DNA from 3 places in the Paenibacillus sp. sgz302191 genome. Region 3 is predicted to be linked to each of the others. Evidence: riboswitches for the same ligand, from Rfam matches in the RefSeq annotation. Region 3 holds a riboswitch; each other region holds the start of a gene.

Region 1 (10,631 bases), on a different contig from region 3:
CTTGCCCTAAATCGGCGCACAAGCTTCCGATGCTGAAGCTCGCGGAAACTTTGACGAATTTTTTCAAGCAGATGCTCGTGCGGTTCAAAATTTCGGTCAACGCATGGTCAACGGCATGGCGGCTTCGCACAGTAACGAAAGAGAGCAGCATAATAAACCTGCCGCCCGCGATATGAGAGACGACCCCGTTCCCGTGGTCGCCAAATATTTCTTCCACTATGTTGACGATGGCGAATCTCAGAATGGATTCTTCTTTTAACCCCCGCTTGGCCACGATACCGTGGAAATCGTCGACCTCCATCACAATCGGCACCAGGTTCGCAGTGCCAAGATTCAATTGGAGCGCCTTCATATGATCGCGGATTTCATCGTTATCGTGATAATAGCCGCTCAGCAGTTGGATGATGAACTTTTCACGAAGCGCATACAGTTGGTCTGCCCGCGGCCTTTCCAATTGCAGCGGACTGCGCCGGCGAATGCGTTCCTTGGCCCGCTCCAGCGTCTCCAGCAAGGTTTCTTTATTCAGACGATGCTTCAGCAAATAGTCCATTGCGCCGTTGCGCAGCGTCTCCCGCACAAGGTCGAAGTCGTCGTAGCTGCTGAGCATAATCAGCACCGTGTCCGGCCACCTTCTATGAACGACGCCCGATAATTCAATACCGTCCATATGCGGCATCCGAATGTCCGAAATGATCATATCCGCCTTTTGCCGCTCCATAAAGGCCACCGCCTCCGCACCGTTAGGCGCTTCGCCGCAAATCGTCAAGCCGTGCTGTTCCCAATTGATCATAAATTTCAAATGGGTGCGGGGCAGCAATTCATCGTCCACAATCAGGATGTTAAACATATCGCTCCATCTCCTCGTTGGTAATGACAGGTAAGGTGACCTCGACAATGGTGTAGAGGTTACGTTCGCTAACGATGCTTACGCCGTAATCGTCCCCAAAGTTGGTCTTAATTCTGGAGATGACGTTCCGGATGCCTACATGGCCTGCGGAATTGCCGTTCGCAACGATGTCTTCTATCGTGTTCTCCCCGATGCCTGCGCCGTTATCCTGAATTTTAAAAACAAGCTTCTTGCCTTCCGCGTATCCTTTGATGAGAATGGCTCCCATGTCCTTCTTGGGTCCAATGCCATGGATCAGGCAATTTTCTATGAACGGCTGCAGCAGCAATTTGGGGATCAAATAAGGCTTCACACTCTCGCTGATGGAAAAGCTGTAGGTGAACTTGTTGCTGTACTTGTACTCTTGAATATTTAAATAGCTCTTCAGGTACTCGATTTCTTCCTCAATCGTGATGAACACCTTGTCCTGCATGTTGATGTGCATCAATCTCGATAAAGACTCGGCCACATCGTGAATGTTATCGGCCCCTTGGTAAATGGACAAATATTTGATCGTATTCAGCGTATTATATAAAAAGTGAGGGTTGATTTGCGCCTGCAATGCGCGCATCTCCGCTTTGCGCTTATCCTGCTCGCGCTGTTTCGTATCCTGGATCAAATCTTTGATCCGATGCACCATGGAGTTGAATTGCCGGGACAACTGGCCGATCTCATCGTTCGAATCGATCTCCAATTGCACATCCAGATGGTTGCCGTCAATTTGTTTGATTGCGCGGTTCAATCTCAGAATCGGTCTGGTCAAATAGGAGGACGCCACCGTGGAAACCAGCAGGGCGATCAGGCAAAATGCCATGGAAAGCAGCAGCGAGCTGTTTCTCGTTTTACTGAATTCCTCGAGCAAAATCTTTTTCGGAACGATGCCGATCAGCATCCAATTCGTCGTAGGCGAATAACGGTATACGATCAAATTATCCTCATGACCGATCTGGCTGTAGAAGCTGCCCTCGTTTCCCTGCATGCCGCCGATCATAGCGCTGATATCCGGATCGGGCATCTTCTCCTTCTGCGAATTGTAGACGATCTCGTTCGAACTGCGGTCGGCGATCAAAATGTTCACCTTGTTCAGGTTGCTTGCGAACATGTCGCGCAGCAAATCGCTTTTGATATCGGCGATCACGAACCCGATCACGCTGTCTTGATATTTAATGGGACGGGCGATCGAAGCCACTCTATCGTCCCGGTAAGGCGTAATATAAGGATTATCCGAATTATAATGGGGAGGAATGAACACAGACGCCCCTTCGTCATTGATCAATCGGGGATACCAGCTCTGCTTGGTAAGGAATTCCCAGGAAATTGTATTTCCGTTCGAAAACGTCCTTCCGTTTAAATTGGCAATCATAATATCGTTCAAATAATGCTTGTATGTGAACAAATTGACCAAATAATCGTCAATTTTCCTGTTTTCTTGCAAATAGGAAAGTCCTGTCGATTCCTCTCTTTTCGACAAAATGGCGACAATATCGCTTTCTGTCGATGTAATCGACACCAGCGCATAAATATCTTTGAGAGCCACTTCCAGATTGTTGCCGGAAACCCTCAACATGTCGTTGATGTAGTTGCCCGCCGACTCCCGGGTATCCTCCGAAGTCCGGTAATTCCAGAAATAAATGATAAGCAGATTGAATGAAATCATCAAAATCAGGTTGACAAACAAAATCTTGTATTTGACACTGTTGAACGTATGCGGCTTTATTCTCATCAAATGTCCCCCCTCTCCTGAAATTGTATCTGCTGGTTCACTATTCAGCAATAACTTTAGGGAATTGTCGGCGGACCCCGAGGACGAGCCCGTCACACTGCCGCTGTTCGTCATCCAGTAAGGCGACGAATTGTAAATTTTACCGTGCTAATCGAGTAAAAATGAAACGTTGCCTGCCCTTGAATAAATGACATGATCGGCGCCAAGCCCTTTGTAAATAAGCCTGGCATAGTCGCGTTCGGTAATGACATAGACCGCTTTTGAAGTCCATTTGCGGGTGATTTGAAGATAGCGGCAGCATAAAGGCAAACTATTTTCAAACAAAAAGATTTTACCTATCGGATATTCGGGAGCGACCCAAGTCTCATGTTCGACCGTATCCACAATCATGATATGATTCACACCAAGCTTGGAAAAGCGCTGCTGGTCCTGTCTATTGTTCGTTACAACCGCACAAGGCAGCCCTTTAAACTTTAAATGACGAATAAATTGCTCGCCGGCTTTCGTAGGAGCTGCAACCAATATAAACTCCGATTCATTCATTTCTTACTCCTCCATGTCATTGCGGCTAATCATAAGCCCAATTTTTAACACGTGGTACTGCCCTTTCTCGGCTTTCCCCACGGTCACATTGAGATCTTAATACGGAACGCTGTAAAAAGGAGGTAAAAGAATCCGGGTCCATGCATTAAAAAAACGTAAAAAATGATTAAAATTCCCCACACATCTGCCCTAAAAAGAGACATATGCCTCTGAACGGTCAAATAAATAAGCATGATCCCCTAAGAAACCCGATTCATTGCCGCCGGCAGATGAGTGTCTCAGCTTTTCATCCAAATCGTTGAATGCCGATTCGATTAATTGCGTTCTGGCAAGACCCCACTGCTCCTTATTCCGCTGAATGTAATGCAGTCCATCTTCGAGAGTTAGACCTTTGATCCTCTGGAAAACACTTACCCACTGTACGAGATCACCTTTCACAGCGCAGCTTGGCATGATGAATTCTCCGATACCGTACACTGCACCGCCTGTTGAAATCGCCAGGATACCGCAATGATAGTCAGTTCCATGTCCGGGCATCAGCTTGTCCGTTAGCTCGGAATTAAATCGAAAATATTCGATCCTGACAATTTTACAATTTTTTGTGCGTTCTTCTTGCAGTGCTGTCATGGGTTCAGGATACATTTACAGTCACTCTCCTCAATGTGTGGAAAAAAAGCAAAAAGAAGCCTGAGAGCAGAGAAATTCTACTCTCGGGCTTCTTTTCAACGTAAAGAAACGAACTGCTGAAAGCACGATCGAAGGTCTCTCTCAATACGCTTACGAGGTTAGCTGTCGGATTCGGGCTTGAGAGTGCCCTACTGCGGCAAGCAAACGCCTGCTTTAGATTCACCCCGCAAAACCGCCCCCTGTTCGGATCGGTTTCTGGTGGTTCCCCCGCTCCCCTTTCAGGGACTCAGCGATTTGATTTATGATGTGAAGTTGTTGAATCAAATGGTACCCCTAATTACCGTTTATGTAAAATAAGAATACGGGGCTTTATTTTGTTTTTTTGATGATTTTCCCAAGTGAAAGCGTAATCAAATATAAATTTCGATCATTATCGTTCCATTTTCTTTGGAATGCTTTTGCCGGTGACATTGAACCGCAAAGTAAAGAGACGAGCCCCTCGGCCCGTCTCCTGATTCAAGCTTATCCATCGATTAATCCCGCTTTTTGCAGCATCCGGTAAAGAAGTACGGTCGTCTCGGCACGAGTTAACGGCTTCTGCGGACGCAATTCATTGCCATACCCCTTCACCAAGCCTATATGAATGGCTGTCCGCATCGCATCGCTCGCCCAGCCGCCGATTTGATTGCTGTCGGTGTAGGCGGCCAAGTTCACTTGCGCCCCGGCATTGCTCGTCACCGAAGCGGCATCGGCCATGCGCAGCGCCCGAACGATCGTTACGATCGCTTCTTGCCGCGAAACCTCTCGGTTGGGCCCAAACGTTCCGTCACCGAAACCGTCCATAATTCCGTATGCTTGAACTGCTTTCACGGCCCGGCTGTACCAGATCGACTCGCTCACGTCTCGGAAACCGGCACGATCTCCGCCCTCCGGCAAGCCCAACGCTCTCGCAAGCAAAGCGGCGAGTTCAGCCCGCGTAATAACGGCTTCGGGAGCAAACCGGTTTTCATCTACGCCAAGTACGATCATTCTGCTATTCATCCTGCCAATTTCAGCCGCGGCCCAATGTCCTTGAATATCTGTAAATTGGGACGTTTTGGACACCAATGCATAAACGCTGTTCGTGAGGCTGCGAATAACGGCCGCCTGATGTCCGTCAACTTTGGCAAATTCCGTCGGCACCGGACGTACACCGAATGTCGGATCCCATACCACGGCCGTTGCAGCCGTTCCGGCATCCGCCGGCAAATAGAGAACCCTTTGTACATAGCGGTTGAAGCCGGAAATCTCGCTTTTCTCGCCATGATGCGTCACATATACGTTAAAATGAATCGGATCCGCCGCCAACCGGAAACCGCCTTTATTCGCCGCATCCTGCAGTCCGGGTATCGCTTCAATTTTGCCGCGCTCGATCGTTATTTGAACTTCCGCATCGTTCGTCCACTCGGACTCCTGATTTACGACTTCCGCCAGAGGCAAGCGATACTGGCCATGCTGAGTTTTTAAAGTGATCTTATCCGCTTTCCCGGCAAGGAGCTTGACAGCTTCACCGGGAAGCCGCAGCGCTGTTTGGTCCGCCTCATCTTCAATCGATACCGAGAGATTCCGTTCAGGCGAGGAGGATAAAGAGTCAAGCACCTTCTTTAAAGTATCCTTATCCAATCGAACATCAACGGACTTCACTCCATTGGCATCTGTTTGAAGTGTGGCAATCCCGGACACCTTTGCATCATTGATCCAAGCCGCGATCGAATTGCCGGGCGACGAATGGCTTGACGAGCTTGAAGTCGAACCAGAATCGGAACCGGAGCTTGCAGCCGAACGAATCACGCTCAGCGTATATGTTTTAACTGAACCGTCTTGCGCTTTGACGTTGACTTCGAACGTGTTTTTGCCTGTTGCAAGCGAATATTCACCGGTCATCGGGCTGCCCGCAACCTGCAATCCGTTCACGTAGACGGCAGAATAGACGTCCGAGGCTGTCAGCACCATTTTCAAGCCATAAACCGAATGGCTTACGTCTACCGTATAGTTCACTGTCCCCGGGTCAAAATCGAACTTTACCGTCCCGCCCAATCCCATAAGCTGCCAGCTGCTCAAGCTCGCATTGCCGCTCAAAGGAACGATGTTCCGGACTTCAATCGAGCTAACGTTCGCGTTGCCCGCCGCATCGGCCACATAGACTGAATAAACCCCGTTCTCTTGTACGGTAAAATGGTCCGTGATTTCTACGCCCTGCGTCCCAAAATACGAGACAGGACGGTTTCCTGCTGCCCATTTGATCGAAGAGACGTTATTGAATTGACCATAAACCGACGCCGTTACGGTAACGGTCACGCTTCCGAAGGTTGGACCGGCAGGAGCCGCTTGCAACACGATATTCGGAGGCTGATCGTATGTAAACCTAATATTCACGGTTTGGTCCAACGATAGACCGCTTGCTTCTTCCTTTGCAAAATAAGTCACGTTCTCTGCCGTTGTATTGCTTACCGCAAATAAGGCAAGACCATCCGCATTGGTCAATCCGTAAACGACATCGATGACCGATCGTCCGCCATTCGCTTCGAGCAGTACCCGTTTTCCGGCAATCGGATGGTCGTAATCGTCCTTCAGCTTCACGAAGATCGAGGCTTTGCTGCTGCCATCCGCCCGTACGACAAGATCGCTTGCGGCAACCGTTGAGCGAGATGAACTCACCTCTCCATGGAGAAACTGAACGCTCGCCGTCGCCGACAGCACACTTCCGCCTACGCTCGCGCTCACCGTCGCGGTGCCCGTCGTCGTCGGGGCCGTCAGCGTCGCCACGTAGCTGCCGTCTCCGTTATCCGTCACTGGGCCTACCGTGCCCAGTGTCGAGGCGATCACGATCGTCGCTCCACCGGTCGTCAAGGCATTGCCCTGCGCGTCCTTCAGCTTCACACTGACCGCAGTCTGGCTTGCACCGTCGGCTGCCAGCGTCGCGCTGCCCACGGTGACCGTGCTTGTCGCCGCCGACACCGCTCCGGGCACGAACTGCACGCTCGCCGTCGCTGTCAGCGCGCTTCCGCCTACGCTCGCGCTCACCGTCGCGGTGCCCGCCGTCGTCGGGGCCGTCAGCGTCGCCGCGTAGCTGCCGTCTCCGTTATCCGACACTGGGCCTACCGTGCCCAGTGTTGATGTGATCACGACCGTCGCTCCGCCGGTCGTCAAGGCATTCCCCTGCGCGTCCTTCAACCTAACGCTAACCGCAGTCTGGCTTGCACCGTCGGCGGTCAGCGACGCGCTGCCCGCTGTGACCGTGCTCTTCGCCGTCGACGCCGCTCCAGGCACGAACTGCACGCTCGCCGTTGACGTCAGCGCACTCCCGCCTACGCTCGCGCTCACCGTCGCGGTGCCCGCCGTCGTCGGGGCCGTCAGCGTCGCTGCGTAGCTGCCGTCTCCGTTATCCGTCACTGGGCCTACCATGCCCAGTGTCGATGAGATCACGACCGTTGCTCCTCCGGTCGTCAATGCATTCCCCTGCGCGTCCTTCAACCTAACGCTAACCGCAGTCTGGCTTGCACCGTCGGCTGTCAGCGTCGCGCTGCCCACGGTGACCGTGCTTGTCGCCGCCGACACCGCTCCGGGCACGAACTGCACGCTCGCCGTCGCCGTCAGCGCACTTCCGCCGACACTCGCGCTCACCGTCGCGGTGCCCGCCGTCGTCGGGGCCGTCAGCGTCGCCGCGTAGCTGCCGTCTCCGTTATCCGTCACTGGGCCTACCGTGCCCAGTGTTGTCGCAACTACAACCGTCGCTCCGCCGGTCGTCAATGCATTCCCCTGCGCGTCCTTCAGCTTCACACTGACCGCAGTCTGGCTTGCACCGTCGGCTGTCAGCGTCGCGCTGCCCACGGTGACCGTGCTTGTCGCCGCCGACACCGCTCCGGGCACGAACTGCACGCTCGCCGTCGCCGTCAGCGCACTTCCGCCGACACTCGCGCTCACCGTCGCGGTGCCCGCCGTCGTCGGGGCCGTCAGCGTCGCCGCGTAGCTGCCGTCTCCGTTATCCGTCACTGGGCCTACCGTGCCCAGTGTTGTCGCAACTACAACCGTCGCTCCTCCGGTCGTCAATGCATTCCCCTGCGCGTCCTTCAGTTTCACGCTGACCGCAGTCTGGCTTGCACCGTCAGCCGTCAGCGTCGCGCTGCCCACGGTGACCGTGCTCTTCGCCGTCGACGCCGCTCCAGGCACGAACTGCACGCTCGCCGTTGACGTCAGCGCACTTCCGCCTGCGCTCGCGCTCACCGTCGCGGTGCCCGCCGTCGTCGGGGCCGTCAGCGTCGCCGCATAGCTGCCGTCTCCGTTATCCGTCACTGGGCCTACCGTGCCCAATGTCGTCGCAACTACGACCGCCGCTCCGCCGGTCGTCAAGGCATTGCCCTGCGCGTCCTTCAGCCTAACGCTGACCGCAGTCTGGCTTGCACCGTCGGCTGTCAGCGTCGCGCTGCCCACGGTGACCGTGCTCTTCGCCGTCGACGCCGCTCCGGGCACGAACTGCACGCTCACCGTCGCCGTCAGCGCACTTCCGCCGACACTCGCGCTCACCGTCGCGGCGCCCGCCGTCGTCGGGGCCGTCAGCGTCGCCGCATAGCTGCCGTCGCCGTTATCCGTCACTGTGCCTACCGTGCCCAGTGTTGTCGTAACTACGACCGCCGCTCCGCCGGTCGTCAAGGCATTCCCCTGCGCGTCCTTCAGCTTCACACTGACCGCAGTCTGGCTTGCACCGTCGGCTGTCAGCGTCGCGCTGCCCACGGTGACCGTGCTCTTCGCCGTCGACGCCGCTCCGGGCACGAACTGCACGCTCACCGTCGCCGTCAGCGCACTTCCGCCTACGCTCGCGCTCACCGTCGCGGCGCCGACCGTCGTCGGGGCCGTCAGCGTCGCCGTGTAGCTGCCGTTGCCTTTATCCGTCACTGGGCCTACCGTGCCCAGTGTCGTCGCAACAACGACCGTCGCTCCACCGGTCGTCAAAGCATTCCCCTGCGCGTCTATCAGTTTCACGGTAACCGTCGTCTGACTTGTCCCATCGGCAGTCATCGACGCGCTGCCTACTGCCAGCGTGCTCTTCGCCGCCGATGCCGCTCCCGCCACGAACTGCACGCTCGACGTCGACGTCAGCGCGCTTCCGCCGACACTCGCGCTCACCGTCGCGGTGCCCGTCGTCGTCGGAGCCGTCAGCGTCGCCGTGTAAGTGCCGTCGCCGTTATCCGTCACTGGGCCTACAGTACCCAGAGTCGTCGCAATCGCGACCACCGAGCCTCCGGTCGTCCAAGCATTGCCCTGCGCGTCCTTCAGCCTCACGGTAATGGCCGTCTGGCTTGTCCCGTCCGCTGCAAGGCTGGATTGCGCGCTTGAGATCCCGCTCTCTGCCGGGGATATCGAATTATCCGCAATCATGTACGTTCTGAAGGAGTAATCGTAACCAAAAGCCGGAGAGAACCCTCTTGTATAAACATCGCCGCCGATCATGTACCATCCAAACCCGGCAGATCCTCCGTTTTCCGTTGAGGCAACCATTCTGTACATTGTTTCCCTCTTCAAATATGGCGCCGCCCCGGAGAAATCGAACGATACCCAGCCTGATCCAGCCGCCGTTTGCGCTGTTGCAAGCGGAGTCGCAAGATCGCCTTCTTTATAAATGCTCAACTGAAAGGCCCCGGTCGAGCCGTATGAGCCGGCTGTGTTGAGATCGATTTTGCTGAGATTGCCGCTAATTGCCGGAGTAAATGTTTGATAACGCTGATAGTCATGGTTGACCCAACTATTCCCGCTCCCACTTGCCTGCTCTTGATCCAGGACAACCGGATCCGCAGCAATGGCATACCCGCCGGGCAACACCCCAAAAATAACCATGACGATAAGCATCATGGAAATCCATCGTTTTCCTTGCTTCAAGCCTTTCATCCATATCCTCCATTCTACTGCAGAACCCTAAAATCGAATCATTCCTGCGAAAGTACACGCCCCGACAATCAGCGCCGCTATGAAAAAAATGACAAAAAACCATTTTGTAAATGCAAGGCTCGTAGACGAGCCGTCCCACCATAGCTTAATGAAGATGACCACTCCAAGAAGCATAATGCTGATAAAAGCAATAAAGGCGTTAAACATTTAACCACCAAAACCTCTCTGGATTTGTTAATGCAGTTAATAAGATAATAATAAGATAAAGCAAAACCTTCAAATTCTCTATACCTATAAAGGAGTATTTACATGAAAATAAGCGCTGAATTGCTTGCCGGATTCCTATTTTTATCTGTAATATGAGCCCTTCTTCCATTACAATAGAAGGTAACCGCTAGTAAGTTGACGTCCGAGGTGTACCAGAATGAATGCGAACAATTATATCGAGAGTCGAACTGGCATGACTCTTAGGGATTTTATGAATGAACAAACATGCATGAAGCCGGATGTGTTTCTCCCGCTTGCCAGAGCAATTGCGGCCTGTGTCGGGAATCTTCACCAGCAGCAGACCATTCATCTCGATTTGCGGCCTGAGCGGATAGCTGTACTTGCAAATGGCCAAGAGGCATATTTGAGCGATTCAGGCTATGCGGTGCAGCGTTCGGATGACCGCTATGTCCGTCCGGCCGGCAGCGGCATATCCGAAACAAGTCTGCCCTACTGCTCACCCGAGAACACGGGCAGGATGATGCGTTCCGCAGACGAGCGCAGCGATCTGTATTCGATTGGCGTCATTTACTACGAAATGCTGGCTGGCCGCCTGCCTTTTCTTGCCGGGGATCCGCTCGAATGGGTGTATATGCATTTGGCGCAAAGCCCGCCGCCGCTGACGAATCATAGAACGGATTTGCCCGAAGGTCTGGAATCTAT
Region 2 (10,631 bases), on a different contig from region 3:
GATTTACGCGCAATTCATTAGCGATGTTCATGTAGTGGCTGTGAATGCGGAAGAACAGGAAAATGACGATCGGCAGAAAGATGAAAACCATCCAAACCTGGCTGAATTTGGTGAAAATAAAGATCAGGGTAATCGTGAGCGTAGTGATCATCCCGATCGTATTGATGATGAACTTGACGATCCACGCGGCAGGCTTCAATTTGATCCAGCGAACCATCATGCCGAACTGGGATAAGGTGAACGGAATGAACACCCCGACTGCATAAAGCGGGATCAGGTTTTCCGTATTCCCGTGAAAGAGAATGACCAGCAAAGCGGACAGTACGCCCAGCATGATGATCCCGTTGGAGAAGCCGAGACGGTCTCCGCGGACTTTGAACATGTGCGGCATGAACTTATCTTTGGCGAGCATGAAGGCCAGCAGCGGGAAAGCCGAGTAAGCCGTATTCGCCGCCAGGAAGAGAATGAGCGCTGTCACGCCCTGAATGCAGTAGTACAGCACCCCGCGTCCGAACGTGGCTTCGGCGATTTTCGAAACGACCGTTTCTTCCGGAGACGGCTTGATTCCGTACCAGTAGGCAAGCAGGCTGATGCCGATGAACATGCTGCCCAGAATGGCGCCCATGGCGATCAATGTTTTGGCCGCATTTTTCTCCGCAGGAGCTTTGAAGTTCGGTATCGCGTTGGACACGGCCTCTACCCCGGTCAGCGCGGAGCAGCCGGAACTGAAAGCTTTGAGCAGCAGAAATAAGCTCACATTGCTCACAACGCTTCCGATCTCGGGAACCTCCGCATGAATGCCGCCCGTGAGGTACTTGAACAGACCCGATACGATCAGAAGAAAAATGGCGGCGACAAACAAATAGACCGGCAGTGCGAGAACCGATGCGGATTCGGCAATGCCTCTTAAATTCATGATCGTAAGAAATAAAATCATGACCAAAGAAATCAGCACGCGATGATCGTGCAGTGCCGGAAAAGCGGACGTAATCGCATCCGTGCCCGCGGACGAGCTGACGGCTACCGTCAAAATGTAATCGACCAGCAGCGACCCGCCTGCGACCAGCCCTGTGCCTACGCCAAGATTATCCTTGGCTACGATGTACGCGCCCCCGCCCGACGGATAGGCGTATATGGTCTGCCTGTAGGACAGGACCAGAATGGTCAGCAGCCCCAATACGGCTATGGATATCGGGATGGAGTACCAAACGGCGGCAAAGCCGAGGGTCATCAAAACGAGCAAAATTTGCTCGGTGCCGTAAGCGACGGAAGACAGCGCATCCGATGACAGGACGGCAAGCGCTTTGATTTTCGTCAGCTTCTCGTCCTCGATTTCGTGGGATTTCATCGGTCTCCCGATCAGCATTCTTTTTAATCTGTTTACCATAGTTACCCTCCACCGGCGCTTTCCTGTATGTTCCCCTGAATTAAGTAGTTTCACTTGTCCGCGACTGCCGCAGGGCTATTTTTGGCAGCAAAAAACCACAGGGTCTGACCCTGTGGCTCACGAAATAAGCAGCACGGATTCATCCCTCTCCCATAGTACGCTTACGAAGTTAGCTGTCGGATTCGGACTCTGAGAGTAGCCCTACACGCACGGATGCCGTCCGTACGCGATTCACCCCAAAGGCAATGAACGCCTCATTGGTTCCCCCGTTTTCCTTAGGAAATTCAGCGATAAAGGATTCATATGATTGTACTAAATGAACTACGTTTTGAATAATACGCCTGAAAGGAACTTAAGTAAAGGTTGGAAGTTGGCTTTAAATACCCGGCAGCATATCACAAAACCTAAAGATAGCGTTTACATAAACGCGAATCTTACATTTTCGCACTCAAGATAGCATTTTCATTCGTTTTCGTGAAAATTGAAAAAAGATGCGGTCCGGAATATTTCCCGGACCGCATCGGGTTGTTGAAAAAAAACCTGCGTCATGAGGTGATAGCCCCAATCTGCCTGGCTGCATCAAGAAAACCTGCAAAAATACATGAATTTGCGTCACTGATCGCTGCCTACGAAGAATTCCTGCAAAAGTGCAGGCTTTTCAGCGGGGACACGGGCTCAGGTTCACTTTCAGCGAAAATTCCTGCACTTTTGCAGGCTTTTCGCCCAAATAAGCCAATTTCGCAGAAAAAACCTGCACTTTCGCAGGCTTTTCCCCTATCAAGCGGCTGCCCGCCCAGGAAAAGCGACTGTTCCCCCAAAAATAGCGCCCCGCACAAACGCACCGAGAGCAGCAACAGCGCCCGCGCAAACGCACCGAGAGCAGCAACAGCGCCCGCACAAACGCACCGAGAGCAGCAACTTCGCCCGCACAAACGTACCGAGAGCAGTAATAGCGCCCCGTCCAAACGCACCGAGAGCAGCAACAGCGCCCCACACAAACGCACCGCGCGCAGCTCCCAGCGCGCGGTGTTGCGCTGCATGACGGCGGTCGGTCGGCCATGTGTCGCGACTCGATCAACGCGCTGAGGCGGCTCGGGGACGGCTCCTACAGGACCGGCTGCTTGCCCCACTCGATCCAGTTGTCGCGGGTCGGCCCGTAGATGTCCGGCACGGACAGTCCGGCCTGCCGCATCAGTACGATCATCTGGCCGCGATGATGGATTTCGTGCGAAATGAGGACGCGCAGCGTCAGGCCGTTCGGCCACTGTTCGCCATACATGTCGGTGGACTCGTGGAGCTTGGCGTCCGTCCACTGCGACTGCACGGCATCCAGCATCGCTTGCGAAGCGGCGCGGTAAGTATCAGCAATCTTCGCGGCGGAAGCGGGGGCTTTTTCTTCGCCTTCGGGAGCCTGGAACTGCAGGCCTGTCCGCGAAAGCATCTCGTGGATCGTCGTGGCGATATGCCAGCCGATCTGTCCCAGCGGACGGAAGTTCGACTCGCTTCCCTGGCTCAGAGATGCGTCGGTGAGCGCGTCCAGCACGCGCTGTGTGGTTTTGGTTTCGTTGCTCCATTCGGCTGCGAACGCTTGAATCGATGTAATCATGGGGGAGAAGCCTCCTTGTTATGCGTAATAGCCTTAGTATAAAGGAGCCTCCCTGACAACAGGTTGTCAGTGTTTTTTAGGAATAGAGCGCGGCGACTTGCTGCGCTTTTTCTTTGACGATGCCGGCGATGTGCGCGGGCTCCAGAATGCGCAGGCTGGGGCCGTAGCTGAGCAGCATGCCGTACAGCCAGGGCTCGTCAGGCTGGACCGCGGTGACGAGCAGCGTGCCGTCAGGCTGAGCCGTAATTTGCTCGGGATGGAAGTAGTCTTCCACCTGAGCGCGGACATTCGGCTGCATGTGCAGGAGGAGTTTGACGTAGGACGCCTCGGGCCTTTTGCCTATCTTATAGGACAGCGTCTCCAGCGTCTCGGGCCTGCGCACGAACGTCTCGGGAAGCATGGCGATGTCCTTCATGCGCGATAAGCGGAAGACGCGGTAATCGCCCCGCAGCAGGCAGTAGGCGTGCAAATACCAGCCGAAGCCTTTGATGACGATGCCCATAGGCTCGACGGTGCGCTCGGAAAGCTCGCTTTGGGATGTCGTGTATTGAAAGCGGATAAGCTTCGTTTGGCGGATTGCGTGGCGCAGCGACTGCAGCTTCTCTTTTTCGGCGCTGCTTCTGTGCCACGGATTCATATCGATGACGAGGTGATTGTGCAGCTCGGACACCGTCTTTTGCTCGGACTTGGCGACCAGCGCGCCTACTTTGTCCAGCAGGCCTCCGATTTCTTGCTCGCCGATGCTGGAGCGGATGCCTTTGAGCCCGGTAATAATCGATTGCAGCTCCTCAAGCGTGAGAAACTGCCGCTCCAGCCGGTACTGGTCCATAATTTCATAGCCGCCGTTTGCGCCGGCATAAGAGGCGATCGGAATGCCCGCCTGATTGATCGTTTCCACATCGCGGTATACGGTTCTCAGCGATACCTCAAAGCGCTCCGACAGCTCTTTGGCGCAGATTCGTTTACGGTTCAGCAGCAGCATCGTTATTGCAAGCAGACGATCAAGCTTCAATGGTCGCACCTCATCCATAAAATTTTAGTTCTCAATCAATTCGATTCGGGGATGGGCGAATCCTTTTGGAAATTAGATTTGCAAAGCCCATCCTTATTCCGAATAGTTGATGGAAAAATTAGAAAAAATAAGACCGCTACGAATTCAAAAGGAAAAGAGTGGAGCGCATTGTTCAGAAAAATAGCGAAAACCGCCCTGCATGCAGCGGCGGTCGGAGTGTTATTAAGCGGCTTAGCCTTGCAGGGGATAAACGCGGCAGCGGCGGAAGAGCGCCGGGAGCCGTCAACCCCGGGGCCGGGAGCGGGGGCGGGGGCGGAACAAGGCCTGCTGCTGCAGACGAGAGAAATCGATGTGACCGGCGACGGCAAGCCGGAGTTGGTGGCGCTGGGCGGAACGAAGGCGGACGCTGCGGGCTCGTATTTTTCCAGGCTGTTCGTTGTCGTAACCGGCGGCCAAGGCCGGAATCAGGTGGTGATTCCGCTGCAGGGAGGCCACAACCCGAACATGCGGTTCTGCGATTTCAACGGCGACAAGCTGCCCGAAATTTATGTCTCCGCAGAAACCGGCGGCAGCGGCGGAGCGTCCCGTTCCCACATCTATTCGCTGCAAAATAATGTGCCCACAGCCCTGCCGGTCCCTGAGCCGCTTCGCGTGACGGCGAAGTTCAAGCATAACTACGTGGTAAAGCTGAAAATCGAAGAAACGGGCAAATCTTTCAAAATCGACCTCAAGGAGAAAAAGCAGGATTACGATCAGTCCGGCGTATACAAAAACGGCATGCTTGTCAAACCGTTTCTCGTTAGCGTTAATCCGTACAGCGACTTGCAGACGATGGATGCCGATCAGGACGGCGTATGCGAACTGAAAGGCGTTCAAAGAATCGCAGGCATGGCTGACGCCGATACGCTAGGTTATGCATTGTCGATCTGGAAGTGGAAGGAAGGCAAGTGGGCGCTCGTTTCTTCGAAGGTGAAGAAATCGCTGTAGCGCTTATACCCAGTTGCCCTTACGGAACAGGGGTTCGCGGGTTCCATCCTCCGTAATGCCGTCGATATCCATTTCGGCCGAGCCGATCATGAAGTCTATGTGGATCAAGCTTTTGTTATAGCCGTGCTCGGCCAGCTCTTCGGCGCTCATCGCCGATCCGCCCTCGATCGTGAACGGGTAGGAATTGCCCAGCGCGACGTGGCAGGATGCGTTCTCATCGAATAGCGTATTGTAAAAAATAATGCCGGAGCGGGAGATCGGCGAATTATGCGGCACCAAAGCGACTTCGCCCAGGTACCGGGCTCCTTCGTCTATGTCCAGTATCTTGTTCAGCACTTCCTGGCCTTTCTCCGCCGTCGCCTTGACAACTTTGCCGTTCTCGAACGTCAAAGTAAATCCGTCGATCAGCGAGCCCTGATAGCTCAGCGGCAGCGTGCTGCGCACGGTTCCGTTCGTGCCGTCCCTGCGCGGCATCGTAAACACTTCCTCCGTCGGCATGTTCGGAACGAACGGAATGCCGCTTTCGGTGTCGCTGCCTGCGGCAACCCACACATGCTTGGAAGCGAGCTCGATGTAGAGGTCCGTTCCCGGCGACTGCAGATGCAGCTGCTTGAATCTCTTCGCATTCAGCATTTGCTGCTTGCCGGTCAGCACGGCCAAATGCCGCTTCCATGCCTCCACAGGATCGGCAGTATTGACGCGGGTGAGCGTGAAAATCTGCTCCCACAGCTTCTCGATCCGCTCGGCTTCGCCAAGTCCGGGGAATACCTTGGCCGACCATTCCGGCGTCGGGAAGGAAACGAGCAGCCAGTTCACCTGGTTGTTGCGCAGGTACTTCAGGAAGCCTTCCCGGGCTGCGGCGGCCGTTTTGGTGGACGTAGCGATGCGGTCCGGGGCGATATCCGTGAGCAAGTCCGAATTGGGCGCGTAGATCTGGAGGAAGGCTGCACCGCCTTTGGCCAGTTCTTCCAGCCCGTTCGCTCTCCACATCGGGTATTCCAGCAGGGATGACTCGGGCGCGTGCTTCAGGCGGATCGCCTTCACTTCGTCATCGTCCCAATCGACGACGACGTCTTTTGCCCCCGCTTCATAAGCTTTCTTGGCTACTTTACGGACAAAATCGGCGCAAGATATCGGCGTCATGATAACGAGCGTCTGGTCTTGCTGTACATTCAGGCCCACCTTTACGGCAAGCTCTGCATATTTATCCAAATTGGACTCAAAATTCTCCATCGGCGCTGGCTCCTTTATATTTTGCTAAGAATTAGTGTATGATAGAAAATAAAACTTTAAACCCGAGGGAGAAAGGCTGGCATCAATGGAAACGAAGAGCACTCCATCCAATTTCATTAAAAACATTGTAATCGAAGATTTGCAATCAGGCAAAGTCAGCCAGATCGTCACCCGATTCCCCCCGGAGCCGAACGGATACCTTCACATCGGGCACGCGAAGTCGATCTGCCTCAATTTTGAGCTGGCCGACGAGTTCAAAGGCTTGACCAACCTGCGTTTTGACGATACGAATCCGGTTAAGGAAGATACGGAGTATGTAGAATCCATTAAAGAGGACGTGGCTTGGCTCGGCTTTCAATGGGACGGCTTGTTCTTTGCCTCCGACTACTTCGAGGAAATGTACAACCGCGCGCTCGTCTTGATCCGCAAGGGCCTTGCCTATGTAGACGACCAAACGGCCGAGCAAATCCGCGAATCCCGCGGAACGCTGACCGAGCCCGGCAAAGAAAGCCCGTTCCGGGGCCGCAGCGTGGAGGAGAATCTGGACCTGTTCGCACGGATGCGCGCAGGCGAATTCAAGGATGGCGAAAAGGTGCTCCGCGCCAAGATCGATATGTCATCGCCGAACATCAACTTCCGCGATCCGGTCATCTACCGCGTCGTTCACGCGCATCACCACAATACAGGGGACAAATGGTGCATCTACCCGATGTACGCCTTTGCCCACCCGCTGGAAGACGCGATCGAAGGCGTGACCCATTCCATTTGCACGCTGGAGTTCGAGGATCAGCGCCCGTTTTACGATTGGGTGATCCGCGAATGCGAGATGCCGAACGTGCCGAGACAGTACGAGTTCGCACGGCTCAACCTGACGAATACCGTCATGAGCAAAAGAAAGCTCAAGCTCCTCGTCGACGAGAAAGCGGTTGACGGTTGGGACGACCCGCGGATGCCGACGATCTCGGGGCTGCGCCGCAGAGGCTATACGCCTGAAGCGATCCGCAATTTTGCGCGTGAAATCGGCGTAGCGAGAAGCTACAGCGTCGTCGACAGCAAAATGCTGGAGCACTTCATCCGCGAGGATTTGAAGCTGAAGGCGCTGCGCACGATGGGCATTCTGAACCCGCTCAAAGTCGTGATTACGAACTACCCGGAAGATCAGACCGAAATGCTGGATGCGGAAAACAATTCGGAAAATCCGGAAATGGGCCACCGCCAAATTCCGTTCTCCCGCGAAATCTACATCGAGCAGGACGATTTCATGGAAAATCCGCCGAACAAATATTTCCGCCTATTTCCCGGCAACGAAGTGCGTCTGAAGCACGCTTACTTCATCAAATGCAACGATTTTATTAAGGACGAGAACGGCAAAGTCGTCGAGCTGCACTGCACATACGATCCCGAAACGAAGAGCGGAAGCGGATTTACCGGCCGCAAAGTGAAAGGCACGATCCATTGGGTGGACGCCAAACACGCGGTTCCTGCGGAATTCCGCTTGTATGAGCCGCTTATTCTGGACGATAACGACGATGACGCCGCCTCCTTCCTGGAGAAGCTGAACCCGAACTCGCTGCAAATCGTGCAAGGCTTCGTCGAAGACAACATGAAGCAGGCGAAGGCGCATGACAAGTTCCAATTTTTCCGTCACGGTTATTTCAACGTGGATCCGAAGCATACGACCGTCGACCGTCTCGTGTTCAACCTGATCGTCTCGCTCAAAAGTTCATTTGAAGTATAAAACCACAAGGCTGTTCCTCCGTCATCCTCCGATGACTGCGGGAGCAGCTTTTTTTCGCCGTTTTGGTCAAAATCGTTCACAACTTTGTAACGTGCCTCCCTCTTTTATGAAAATAAATCATGAAAACGGCTTTGAAATCGGTCGCAAGTCCAGTTTCTTGTTCAGACCCGCGATTCGTGAAATTTGGGTTTGAACGAAGTATAATGGAACCAGACAGGTTGCGACGGAGAGACAAGGAGGGCACGATGAAGAAAACCGTTTTGATCGTTGACGATGACGTGAACATTTGCCGCATTACCAAGCTCTATGTGGAGAAGGGCGGTTTTCAAGTGGAAACGGCGCACGACGGCGATGCCGCGCTGAAACTGTTCGAACGGTTGAATCCGGATTTTGTGGTGCTGGATTTGATGCTGCCGAAGCAGGACGGCTGGAGTGTCTGCAATCAGATTCGCGCCAAAAGCGACGTGCCCATCCTGATGCTGACCGCCAGAGGACAGGTGGAAGAACGGATCGAAGGGCTGCAAATGGGAGCCGACGATTATATGGTCAAGCCGTTCGATCCGAACGAGCTTGTCGCCCGTATTACGAGCATTTTGCGCAGAGCGTCAGGCCGGCTGGAAACTCCCGTCAAAACGGATGTTTACGAATTCGGCAGCTTGCGCATCGACGCCATCTCGCATGAAGTCACGGTTGATGGCAAAGAAGTATCGCTGCCGAAACGGGAATATGACCTCATGCTGTTTTTCGCCCGTTTTCCGAATCAGGTGTTCTCCAGGGAAGATTTGATTTCGAAAATATGGGGCTGGGACTTTGACGGCGACGACCGCGTGGTCGATGTCTATATCAAGCGCATCCGGCAAAAGCTGAAGGCGATGACGGAAAAAGACAATGAGTGGAATATCCGCACCGTATGGGGCATCGGTTATAAATTCGAGGGAGCGGACTCATGCTGAATTCTTTTTACCGGAAGCTGCTGTTTGTTTACATGGCTATTACGCTCGTCTCGATCCTCGCGATCGCGGCTACGATCGGCTATACCATGAGGCAGAAAACGTACGAGCACAGCGAGAAGCTGCTTCAGGAAAAGATCGGCCAGGTCGAGGAACTTGCCAAAGGCTTGTTTGACGGATCTACCACGCAAAAGGAGTTTCGCAGACAAATCACCGCTCTGGAAAAAACGTCCGAAGTGCGGGTTTCCGTCATCAGGCATCCCAGTGTCAATCAAGAAAAGATCATCCCGCTGGGGGAAGTGCCGGAACGCAATGAATGGGTGCAGAGCGTGCTTAACGGCGAACAAATTACGGTCAAAGGCCCCTTTACCCAGAACAGCAAAGTGAATATGCTGATTGTCGGACAACCGGTCCTGCTGGATAACAAGGTTGCCGGCGGTCTGTTCCTGTATACCCCGCTGCGCAGCATCCAGGGGGTGATCGGCGGGATCAACCAGGCGATTATGATGTCCGCCGTTCTAATCGCGCTGATGGCGGGGATCGTGCTGTACGCCGTTTCGCGGCATTTTGTGAAGCCGATACAGCTTATGAGCCGAACGGCGGAAGCTTTGGCGACGGGGGATTTCAGCGGCCGGGTGCCGGTGCGCGGGAAAGACGAAATCGCCTCTTTGGCAGGTTCGCTCAACCGGATGGCGGGCAAACTTGAGAAAGTCGAAGAGGGGCGCAAGCGTTTCCTCTCGGAAATTTCGCATGAGCTGCGGACGCCGATTACGACGATCCGCGCATCTCTGCAAGGCATCGTCGATGAAGTCGTCGATCCCGCGGACGCCCGCGACTTTATCCAGGTGTCCCTGTCCGAGACGAAGCGTCTCAGCCAGCTGGTGGACGATTTGCTGCAGCTTTCGTCCTTTGACGAGAAGCGGGTGACGCTGAGCCGGGTCGAGGCGGACGCTGCGGAGCTTGCGCAGGACGTAGCGACCGGACTGACGATGAAAGCGAAGGCTAACGCCATCGAGCTGTGGGTCGAGGCGCAGGAAGCTCCTTTCGTACTTTATATGGACCCGGACCGGATCAAGCAAGTGTTCATCAATTTGCTGGACAACGCAATCGCGCATATCCCGCCGGGGAGCACGGCCGGAATCCGCTTGAAGGAGCTAAGAGGCGAACGCTGGATCGAGGTATGGGATAACGGCCCCGGCATTCCGGCGGAGAAGCTGCCATATATATTCGACCGGTTCTACAAGGTGGACGAAAGCCGCAACCGCACCGGCGCGGGCCTCGGCCTCGCCATTTGCAGAAGCATCGTAGAGGCGCACGGAGGCTGGATTCGGGTGGAGTCCATGCCCGGCAGAGGCACAGTTTTCTCGATTCAACTGCCGCCTGCGCCGAAGTCAAACTTATGACATATTTTTCCGCTATGATGGGGGTAAATAGTAAAAAACCGTATTTGAATATAGAGGAGTGTGTATGATGATGCATAGAGAATTGATGGGAATCGCGCTGGCAGAGCTTATAGCTTCAGGCATTCCGACGATGGCCGAAGCGGAGCTGGAGGCCGCGGTTGAAACGTCTATAAGCTCCGGTTTTTATCCGGGCAAGCGGCTGCTGCAGGACAGGGCGCTGTCCAGGCTGCAGGCAAAGGCGGCGAAGCTGGGCATCGGTACTATGGCCGGTAAAACGCAGGAGGAGCTCAAGACGGAGATTCAGGAGGCTGAGCT
Region 3 (10,631 bases):
CAGAGCAAAATCAGAACGAGCGCGGCTGCGCTCGCCCAAAAGAAGCTGCGGTCGAACTGCACGGCGACGATAACGAGCGACGCTACCCAGCGGAATACGACGGAGGCCGTTCTTGCATAGGTGTGAACGAAGCGGCTCTCATACCAACCGGCCAATATGTTGGCGAATTTGACCAGCAGGATCAGCATCAGCATCAGGACGAACGGCTGAGCGGCCGCACCCTCGCAGTGACGGTACAGGGGCCACAGCACGACAAGCGCAATCAGCGACCAGAAGGCTTGCAGCGTAAAGCTGTAAAGAAGCGCGCTGCGAAAGTAAGCGCCCATCTGACGCTCGATCCGCAGCAGGAACATGCGGTCCGCGTCCCGGACCAGCGTTCGAATCGGGCTCGACCCGAGCAGCGGAACAAGCAGCAGCAAAGCGATCCACAGATACGGATAATTTGTCGGAAGCTGCTGCAACGTTTTGGCATAATAATAGGAAGAAATAATGACAAGAAACAACATGAAGCCGACAAAATTGCTGCGCGCCGCGTAGAGCCAGTACCCCGAAGCTTCCTTTAAATACCGCCCCAGGCGCTGCTGCCATAAACCGGTGATATTGACCTCCATGTCCTTCATACCGAATCACCTTGAACCAGCTCGTAAAAAATGTCGTCGAGCGACGCTTTGGCAAGCCCGGTTTGCACCCGCAGTTCGCCCAAATCTCCCTGGGCGGCCATTTTGCCGCGATGCAAAACGACATAGCTGTCGCAATATTTTTCAATCGTTGACAAAATGTGCGAGGAGATGAGGAAGCTGGCTCCTCTGCGCTTCATGCGGACCATAAGCTCAAGCAGCGAGCGGATGGCCAGCGGGTCAAGCCCGAGAAAGGGCTCATCGATAATGTACAAGGCGGGCTCGATCAAAAACGCGTTCATGATCATTACCTTCTGCTTCATGCCTTTGGACAGATGGCTGGAAAAGCTGTTCAGCTTATCCTTCATTTGGAACTCTTCCAAAAGCGCCTGGGATCGGGTCAGGAACTGCTCCTTGGTCAGCCCGTATGCCATGGCCGTTAGCTCCAGATGCTCGCGGATGGTCAGTTCCTCGTAAAGCTCGGGCGATTCGGGAACGTAAGCGTACGCTGCGCGGTAGGCGAGCGGGTCTTCCGCCAGGGTGAGGCCGCTGACGCGGATCGTGCCTTTTTGCGGATGAAGCAGGCCGAGAATATTTTTGATTGTCGTGCTTTTGCCTGCGCCGTTGAGTCCGATCAAGCCCATCATTTCACCTTGGCGGATTGAAAAAGTAAGTCCGTGCAGGACAGGTTTTCCTGGAAGATATCCCCCGTAAAGGGAGTCGACTTGTAGAATGGGGTTCATCGAAAGGCCTTCCTTTTCAGCAAATTATTGGCATTTTTGAACCAATTTCACCCATCCCCATTATAAACAAAATTGCTATTAAAGCCTAATTTAAACGTAAGAATTGCGAAAAAAAGCGTCAGAATACGTTATAATGAGAAAAACGTACTAAAGACCAAGATTTATAGCCGGAAATGTTTATTATTTCCGAATTCCGCCCTTTTTAGCGGGCGATAATCCCTTTACAGGTTTAGATTTACAGCGTAATATACTTTTCATAATAACTTAATAACCAATTTGCCAAATTTCCATTCGCTGAGTTCCATTTATGGGAACGGGGGAACCGCTGCAAACATTCGGAAGCACATGCAACCGCCGAATGCCAGCAGAATGAATATCAGGGGTGAATCCAACGACAACGAGCAAGCAGCTTGTTGTCCAGGTAGGGCGACTCTCACGTCCGAATCCGTCAGCTAACCTCGTAAGCGTACCGAGAGAGGTAACGATTGTCGTGTCTGGTTGTATTTTTCTATGCATACAAGGCCACGGGAAGAGTCCTCTTTCCGCTGGTCTTTTCATTTTTTCGAGATAGTGCAGGCTAGATGATCATAGGATGAAAAGCGAAGGAGGTGGGACTACCGCAGCAGCGTCCGGTAATGGCCGCGTTGTTGTCGGGTGAACTCCGCTGCAAAGCTGGAGAGGCTTATTAAGTTAATCACAAACTGACCTTAGTCGCGTCTAATTTAATCATGCGTAACACACGGGCGGCGAGGCTTTGAAGGAGGACCGAAGAAGTGGGCAACATCTCTTTAACCGAGACCCATGTAAGTCGATCATCCAGCATGTCCTTGGCACTACGATGGAAGCATGAAAACTTGCGTTTGATTTTAAGCCTAGGTATGATTTCAATCGCTATGACTTTCATGTTTTTGGTGTTGTTGTACGGTACGGCTACCAAGAGCGTATCCGTAGTTGTGAATGGACAAGAAACCGTTGTGCATACGAAGCAATGGGTCCTGCAACGCCTACTGGATGAACAAGCCATTAAGATTGGTGAACACGATCAAGTTTCTGCAGCGCTCACGACTCCGATCAAGGGCGGAGAGAAATTCGTGATCGATCATGCGTCACCGATTCAATTGACTGCTGATGGAAAGACCACCACTGTTTACACAACTGCAAGAACGGTTGAAAGTGCATTGCAGGATTTACATATTGCACTTGGGGAGCTTGACCGAGTCACTCCTGAACCGGCATCTTCGCTTTTACCCGGCGATACAGTCAAAGTTGTCAGGGTAAAGAAAGAGCAGAACGAAACAACGGAACCGATCGCGTTCGATACCGAGAAGAAGAACGATGCATCGCTGCTCAAAGGCAAGGAACAGGTCGTCCAGGAAGGCAAAGAGGGCGTTCTGTTGAAAAAAATGGAAAAAGTATTCGAAGACGGCGTTTTGGTTTCCGAAGCAGTTGTAGATGAACAGGTTCAAACGGAAAGTGTGAAAAAAGTCGTTGCCATCGGCACGAAAAATCCGGTCGTCGCTTTATCGGCCTCATCCCCTAGCGTGGATGAAATTTCAAAGAATGGCGTCAAATTCGGCTACAAACAAATTCTCAAAAACGTGAAACTCACCGCATATTCGGCGGGAGTGGAGTCTACCGGCAAATCCGCGGACAGCCCCGGGTTTGGCAAGACGTTTACAGGAACTACAGTCACCGAAGGCAGAACGATCGCGGTAGATCCGAAGGTTATTCCGCTCGGATGGTGGGTGTACATCGACGGTATTGGCTTCCGGCGCGCTGAAGATACAGGCAGCGCCGTGAAAGGGCAAACGATCGACGTTTACTTCGAAGATGAGAGCTATGCCAACAAATTCGGCACGAAGAACGGTTATACCGTCTATGTCGTAGGGCCGAAGAAGCCGACTGAGAATTAAGGGGTAATCCGGTTTCTGCATGGGCAGAATGTATATATAGATAGATAGGTCGTTCACGAATGGCAAAAGAAGAGGAGACCCCTCTTCTTTTTGTGCGTACAGGGAAAGGAACGTTGTATGATAAAAGAAGTTATCGTTGTCGAGGGCAAAGACGATACCGCAGCGATTCGCCGGGCCGTGGAGGCGGATACGATCGAAACCGGCGGCTCCGCAATAGGTCCGGCCGTGTTGAAACGGATCGCGCTGGCTCAGGAGCGGCGCGGAGTTATTATTTTGACCGATCCGGATCATGCAGGGGAGCGGATCCGCAAAATCGTGGCGGCGAAGGTGCCCGGCTGCAAGCATGCCTTTATTACGCAGGAGCAGGCGGAGTACAAGGGCGACATCGGGGTTGAGAACGCGTCGCCGGAGACGATCCGGCAGGCGCTGAGCAATTTGCGGACGGAGTATGAAGGAGCCGTCTCCCTGGTCACCTGGGAGGACCTGATGGCGGCGGGACTCATCGTCCACGCCGAAGCGGCCTCCCGGAGGCTGGAGGCAGGCAAGGCGCTCGGCATCGGCTACTGCAACGGCAAGCAATTTTACAAGCGCTGTGCGATGTTTCAAATCACCCGCGAGGAGTTTGAAGCGGCGGTAGAATTACTAAATAAATGAGGGCTGTGACATGAATACTTCCAACCGGGCGCTTCCTGAGGATGTCGCTACACCGAACAGAACGAAAGAAATACTTAAGAAGCACGATCTGGTGCTGAAAAAGAGCCTCGGACAAAATTTTCTCGTAGACCAGAATATTTTGCACAAAATCGTGTCCGCCGCCGGGCTCGGCCCGGACAAGGGCGCGCTGGAGATCGGCCCGGGCATCGGGGCGCTCACCCAGCAGTTGGCCAAGCAGGCTGGGCGCGTCTTGGCCATCGAAATCGACCAGCGTCTGCTGCCCATCCTGGGCGAGACGCTGGAGCCGTACCCCCATGCCCAGGTCGTGCATGGGGATGTGTTAAAGCTGGACCTGCCGGAGCTGTTCCGGCAGCATTTTGCCGGTGTTGGCGGCATCAGCGTTGTTGCCAACCTGCCTTATTACATCACGACGCCGATCATTATGAAGCTTCTCGAAGAGAAGCTTCCGCTGGAAAATATCGTCGTGATGATTCAAAAAGAGGTGGCCGACCGCATGGCGGCCCGCCCGGGCACCAAAGACTACGGCAGCCTCAGCATTGCCGTGCAGTTCTACTGCGAGCCGGAGCTTGTCACGATCGTGCCGCGCACCGTCTTTGTCCCGCAGCCGAACGTCGATTCCGCCGTCATCCGGCTGCGCGTACGGCAAACCCCGCCGGTCGAGGTGGCGGACGCCGACTTCTTCTTCGAAGTCGTCCAGGCATCCTTCGTCCAGCGGCGCAAAACCCTTTACAACAACCTGGCTGCGCGGTTCTTTGCCAAAGACACCAAGGCTGAGCTGGAGGCGCTCCTGCACGGCATCGGCATCGAGCCTTCGCGCCGCGGTGAGACGCTCAGCATGGAAGAGTTCGCGCGCTTGTCGTCGGCCCTCCGCGCGCACGGCTGCAAATAAACCCGCACCAAATGCCCATCCCCGCCATAGGATAGCCCTAGGAGGGGATTGAGCGATGAGGCAAGGAGACTTTGTTACCCGAAAATCCTATGGCGGAGACGTCATTTTCAAAATCGAACGTATCGAGCAGGTGAAGGCCGTGCTGAGGGGTGTCGATTACCGGCTGCTTGCAGATGCGCCCCTGACGGACTTGCTTGCGTTTGGCGGCGTCACGCCGGATCATCTCCGGTCGGGCACCCCGCAATATCGGGAATCGCTGCGACGAATTGAAATCGCCAGGGAGCAGCAGCAGGAGAAGAATCAGCACTCCGGCGTCAGCTATTTTGAAGTGCCGGGTAAAATACTGCATGTGGACGGAGACCCGGCCTATTTGCGCAAATGCATGCAGCTGTACGGAGAGCTTCGCGTGCCTGCGGAGGGCTTTTACGTCCCCGAAGCCCAGATGCCGGATGCGCTGTATCGGCTGCTGCCGCAAGTTAAGCCGGATATCGTCGTCATTACCGGACATGACGGCATAATAAAAAACCGTAAAAACCGCGATATCAACAACTTGAGCAGCTACAAAAATTCGCTTCATTTTGTGAGCGCGGTTCAGGTCGCCAGGCAGTACGAACGCGATCGCGATTCCTTGATCATTGTGGCCGGAGCCTGTCAGTCGCATTTTGAAGCGCTGCTGCGGGCCGGAGCGAATTTTGCCAGCTCCCCGGCCCGCGTGCTGATTCATGCTCTGGACCCCTTGTGCATTGCGGCTAAGCTGTCCTATACGTCGGTCAAAGATACCGTTTCCATGCTGGACATCGTTAGCTTGACGGTTACGGGGTTAGACGGATTAGGAGGAGTCGATACGCGAGGCAGCTACCGGATGGGGATTCCCGGCATTCAGCACTCGCAGGCAAATGTGTGAAACTCAACAGCGACCGACCGCCGTTCGTACAGTTGTGAAACCGCGTGTTGTGAGCTGCGTACGGTGCATATCCATTCAAGCGCCCAGGCGCGAATCGACTTGTGCAAAGTCCATTCGCGTTTGGGCGCTTTTTCTTTGGTTTTGTTCGCCGTGTGGGCGGCATCCGTTTTCGGTGCTAAATGCCTCCGTATATGTCGAAAATATATTTCATGAAAAAAAGTGAATAATTTACAATCTTTGGAGGCAACCTAAACACCAAGCAAATTTAAAATTAGGCGGATATGCCGTTGACAACAGGATTGTCGGGCTGATATAATATTTGGTCCTAATTTGACATTTTGGCCATGATCGGTTATAATTAACAAGGAAAGAGGTGGTAGTTGACAATGGCAAAAAATGCGCTGTTGGAAATTAAACGCAGTTTGGAGCCCCATGTCGGGCAGAAGATCATGTTGCGAGCAAATGGTGGTCGGCGAAAGACTATCGAGCGTTCCGGTGTTTTAGAAGAAACCTACCCTTCTGTATTTATTGTTAAGCTGGAAGAGTCCAACGCATTTAAGCGGGTCTCCTACAGCTACGCGGATATCTTGACGGAATCCGTGGAAGTGACCGTTTGCAACGATGACGGACAAGTCCGTATCACCTATATTCAACATTAGCTTAGCGCATTATCATAACGGCAGGCCCGCATAGGGTCTGCTTTTGCTTTGCATGGAGTTGGCGATAATGCGGCACACTATCCGTACATTTCTATTTTACTTCAGGAGGGATAGCGATGGGACGCAGAAGAAGCATTATGTCGGAAAGTTTCAAATATGAGCTGGCCAAGGACCTTGGCTTTTACGATGTGGTACAGCGGGAAGGCTGGGAAGGAATCCGCACGAAGGACGCCGGCAACATGGTCAAGCGGGCGATTCAGATTGCGGAGGAGGCGCTGGCCAAGCAGTACTCGCCAGGGGCCCCGGTAAGCCAAGGCTCTGGAGGCTATGCGCAGCCGTACGCCGGAGGGGCGGTCGGCAGTGCGCAACCGTACGCCGGAGGAACGGTCGGCAGTGCGCAACCGTACGCCGGAGGAACGGTCAGCAGTACGCAACCGTACGCGGGAGGGACGGTCGGCGGCGCGCAGCCGTATGCCGGAGGAGCGGTCAGTAGTGCGCAGCCGTACGTCGGAGGAACGGTCGGCAGTGCGCAACCGTACGCCGGAGGAACGGTCGGCAGTGCGCAACCGTACGCCGGAGGAACGGTCGGCAGTGTGCAGCCGTATGCCGGAGGGACGGTCGGCAGTGCACAGCTGTACGCCGGAGGAGCGGTGAGCAGTACGCAACCGTACGCGGGAGGGACAAGCAGCTTTGCGCAGCAGAGCCAGGGTCTTCAGCCAGGTGGTGGCAGTTACGGATACGCGGCGCAGGAGGCTCAAGGGCTCCAGGCGAATCAGGTAGCTTCAGGCGTACAGGGGCAGACAGGGTATTCATATGCGGCCAGGCAGCCGCAGCAGCCGTTCTGAATCACCGGCATTGCGTAAGGATCACCTGCGAAAGTTAAATTGTCCAGCGATACTTTGTTAGGATAGCCCGAGGTGGCGGCCCTTAATTGTGGGTACGGCCATTCGTGAAGCGGCTTGGCAAAGCGAAAAACCTGCGAAAGTGCAGGCTTTTTCTGTTTATGGGGTTCATTTTGAGGAAAAGCCTGCAATTGTGCAGGAATTTCTGGGCAAAATGAGTCTGAACCCAAATGTTCGCTGAAAAACCTGTACATTTGCAGGAATTTTTCGTTGCCGGCGTACCAACAGGCAAAAACCTGCACATTTGCAGGAATTTTTCGTGGCTGGCGCATCAACGAGTAAAAACCTGCACTTTTGCGCTTTATACGAAAATAGAACGCAGTAGACCTGACTATTTTCATTCTGCAGGGTGACGTCCACGACGTCATGGGGGTTTTTGCGGGTTTTCTTCGCGCTGCCAGGCAGATGTACTGCCGGCTCTGGCGGTGCGTGTACACGAGCAGTTCATCCTTATGCGGCCGGATGGGCTTGGCCTCAAAGCATTCCGGCAGCTTTTGCCGCTGCCGCTCAGTGCTCTGACCTCTTGGCTCAGTCTGCTTATTATAAGCGGCATTCCGTGCATAATCGGCGGGTTTCCCCGAAGCGCACAGGTTTCTTCGTAAAACCCCGCACTCTCTGCCCACAGGCTGGCGTGAGCTATCCGGCCGCATTTGGCAACCGGCTTCGCCGCCATCCAGCGGCGAGAACCGCTGGGGCCATCGTTCCGACGAGCTGTGTCGAATGCTTTAGCTTTTCTTTTGCGCTTTTGTTATAATGTTTTAACGGCAAACGAGCAAAAGAAGGTGAGCGGATGAAGATTTTTGAAAAAGCACCGGCCAAAATCAACTTATCCCTTGATGTTTTACATAAAAGAGAAGACGGTTATCATGAAGTCGAAATGGTCATGACGATGGTGGACCTGGCGGACCGGATCGAAATGCAGGAGCTGCCGCGCGACACGATCATCATTTCCTCCCAGGCGGGGTATATTCCGCTTGACGAAAAAAACTTGGCTTTTCAAGCCGCCAGGTTGATCAAGGATCGGTACGACGTCAAACAGGGCGTTTACATCCATCTGGATAAAAAGATTCCGGTAGCCGCAGGGCTGGCGGGAGGAAGCAGCGATGCGGCGGCTACGCTGCGCGGGCTCAATCGGTTATGGAAGCTGGACATTCCGGTGAAAGAGCTGCAGGAGCTTGGAGCCGAGCTGGGCTCGGACGTTCCTTTTTGCGTGACGGGCGGCACGGCGGTTGCCCGGGGCAGAGGGGAGAAGCTGGAGCCGATCGCCTCGCCTCCGCAATGTTGGGTCGTGTTGGCCAAGCCCCCGATCAATGTGTCGACTTCGGAAATTTACGGCAAGCTGAATGCCCGCGAAATCAAGCGTCATCCCTCGACGAGAGTTATCCTGGACTCGATTCGCGACAAGCAGTTCGATCAGCTGTGCCACGGGATGGGCAATGTGCTGGAGGAAGTGACGCTGGAACTGTACCCGGAGGTGCGGCATTTGAAAGAATGCATGCAAAAGCTCGGTGCAGACGGGGTGCTGATGTCGGGCAGCGGGCCGACGGTTTTTGGCCTGGTATCCAAGGAGGCCAAAATTCCCCGCATCTACAACGGGTTGAGAGGATTTTGCAAAGACGTATATGCAGTGAGAATGTTAACGTAAAGAGCAGATACGGGCCGGTTTGTTTTGAAAAAGCTCCTTTTTGGGGCTTTTTTCGTTTTTTATGAGCGAAATTGGGGATTATCGCAACAAAACGGCCGTTGTATGCGTATTACTATATGTAGGCAACGACAAATCAGATTGGCAAAGGAGGGCTGCCATGACTGAACTGTATTGGGGTTGTTTGGCCGGGGGCGTGTTGTTTGCTATTGTCAGCGTGCTGTTCGGCGATCTGATCAGCCATGCCTTGGACGGCTTGTTCGATTTTTTGTCTCTGGATATTGTAAAGCCAATGGTGCTGGCGAGCGCTGTAACCGGTTTCGGAGGCGCCGGCATACTGCTGGAGAAATGCGCGGGAATAGGCTCGGTGGCCGCATTGCTGCTGGCGCTGCTGATAGCCGTTCTGCTCTCTGCGGCTGTCTATTTCGGGTATGTCAAACCGATGGAGAACACCGAGAATTCAACCGGCTATTCCATCAGGCAGCTAAACGGCAAAATCGGTGAGGTTACGGTGACTGTGCCCGCCTCGGGATTCGGGGAGGTGCTGGTCCGTGTAGGGGCCGGCAATACGAATCATACTGCGGCCAGCTTTGACGGCATCGAGCTTCCATCCGGCTCCAGAGTAGTGGTGGTGGAAGTGAAGGACGGAACTTTGTATGTGTCTAGTTTGCAATAAATGACGAAGGGGAGATGAAACTATGCCGGATTTCTTAGTTGTACCCGCTCTGGTAGTCGGAGTTATCGTTATATTCGGTCTCGCTTTCTGGGCCCGTTACAAAACGGTCGGACCTGACGAGGCGATGATCATAACCGGTTCTTTTTTGGGGAATAAAAATATTTCAACCGACGAATCCGGAAGCAAAATCAAAATCGTCCGCGGAGGCGGCGCGTTCATATGGCCGGTTTTTCAGCAGTCGGAGTTTTTGTCGCTGCTTTCTCACAAGCTGGATGTATCCACGCCGGAGGTGTATACCGAGCAAGGGGTGCCCGTTATTGCCGACGGGGTCGCGATCATCAAAATCGGCGGAGCCGTCGAAGATGTGGCTACAGCCGCCGAGCAGTTCATGGGCAAACCGATCGAATCCCTCAAGGGGGAGGCGCAGGAGGTGCTGGAAGGGCATCTTAGGGCGATTCTCGGCTCTATGACCGTCGAGGAGGTGTACCGGAACCGCGATCGTTTTGCCCAGGAGGTGCAGGGGGTAGCGGCACGGGATTTGAAAAAGATGGGGCTGCAAATCGTTTCCTTTACGATCAAAGATGTCCGCGACAAGCATGGCTATCTAGATGCGTTAGGGAAGCCGCGGATAGCCGCGGTCAAGCGGGATGCGGAAATCGCCGAAGCGGAAGCGGTGCGCGATGCGCGGATTCAAAAGGCGCGCGCCGAAGAGGAGGGGCAGAAGGCCGAACTGCTGCGGGATACGAACATCGCGGAGGCGGGCAAGGAGAAGGAATTGAAGATCGCCGCCTTCAAGAAGGTGCAGGATACGGCCAAGGCGGAAGCCGATCAGGCGTATCACATCCAGGAGGCCCGTGCCAAGCAGACGATGGTCGAGGAGCAGATGAAAGTCGAACTCGTGCGGAAAGAGCGTGAGATCGACCTGCAGGAGAAAGAAATTCAGGTCCGCCAGAAGCAGTACGACGCGGAAGTGAAAAAGAAAGCGGACGCCGACCGCTATGCCGTCGAGCA

The links. Region 3 has a riboswitch for cyclic di-AMP ahead of AC3G2T_RS32905 (resuscitation-promoting factor). Riboswitches for the same ligand answer to the same signal wherever they lie in the genome.
Region 1: linked by a shared signal. The riboswitch ahead of AC3G2T_RS15130 (hypothetical protein) and the one ahead of AC3G2T_RS32905 (resuscitation-promoting factor) in region 3 are both predicted to bind cyclic di-AMP.
Region 2: linked by a shared signal. The riboswitch ahead of AC3G2T_RS07075 (APC family permease) and the one ahead of AC3G2T_RS32905 (resuscitation-promoting factor) in region 3 are both predicted to bind cyclic di-AMP.

Annotation. Positions count from the first base shown of each region.
Region 1 covers NZ_JBYLHY010000009.1:75,911-86,541, reverse strand. The annotation lists gene AC3G2T_RS15145 (response regulator) at 1-847, opposite strand, end outside; gene AC3G2T_RS15140 (sensor histidine kinase) at 840-2,609, opposite strand; gene AC3G2T_RS15135 (hypothetical protein) at 2,757-3,152, opposite strand; gene AC3G2T_RS15130 (hypothetical protein) at 3,342-3,794, opposite strand; cyclic di-AMP (ydaO/yuaA leader) riboswitch at 3,911-4,081, opposite strand; gene AC3G2T_RS15125 (invasin domain 3-containing protein) at 4,302-9,701, opposite strand; gene AC3G2T_RS15120 (AAA family ATPase) at 10,162-10,631, shown strand, end outside.
Region 2 covers NZ_JBYLHY010000004.1:63,933-74,563, reverse strand. The annotation lists gene AC3G2T_RS07075 (APC family permease) at 1-1,387, opposite strand, end outside; cyclic di-AMP (ydaO/yuaA leader) riboswitch at 1,530-1,687, opposite strand; gene AC3G2T_RS07070 (DinB family protein) at 2,493-2,993, opposite strand; gene AC3G2T_RS07065 (helix-turn-helix transcriptional regulator) at 3,070-4,005, opposite strand; gene AC3G2T_RS07060 (hypothetical protein) at 4,174-4,992, shown strand; gene AC3G2T_RS07055 (aminopeptidase) at 4,996-6,225, opposite strand; gene AC3G2T_RS07050 (glutamine--tRNA ligase/YqeY domain fusion protein) at 6,311-7,963, shown strand; gene AC3G2T_RS07045 (response regulator transcription factor) at 8,209-8,916, shown strand; gene AC3G2T_RS07040 (sensor histidine kinase) at 8,910-10,316, shown strand; gene AC3G2T_RS07035 (hypothetical protein) at 10,381-10,631, shown strand, end outside.
Region 3 covers NZ_JBYLHY010000035.1:44,495-55,125, reverse strand. The annotation lists gene AC3G2T_RS32915 (ABC transporter permease) at 1-620, opposite strand, end outside; gene AC3G2T_RS32910 (ABC transporter ATP-binding protein) at 617-1,360, opposite strand; cyclic di-AMP (ydaO/yuaA leader) riboswitch at 1,643-1,843, shown strand; gene AC3G2T_RS32905 (resuscitation-promoting factor) at 2,134-3,273, shown strand; gene rnmV (ribonuclease M5) at 3,391-3,927, shown strand; gene rsmA (16S rRNA (adenine(1518)-N(6)/adenine(1519)-N(6))-dimethyltransferase RsmA) at 3,938-4,837, shown strand; gene yabG (sporulation peptidase YabG) at 4,893-5,741, shown strand; gene veg (biofilm formation stimulator Veg) at 6,128-6,400, shown strand; partial or broken gene AC3G2T_RS32880 (small, acid-soluble spore protein, alpha/beta type) at 6,517-6,687, shown strand; gene AC3G2T_RS32875 (hypothetical protein) at 7,334-7,483, shown strand; gene ispE (4-(cytidine 5'-diphospho)-2-C-methyl-D-erythritol kinase) at 8,093-8,947, shown strand; gene AC3G2T_RS32865 (NfeD family membrane protein) at 9,105-9,620, shown strand; gene floT (flotillin lipid rafts scaffold protein FloT) at 9,643-10,631, shown strand, end outside.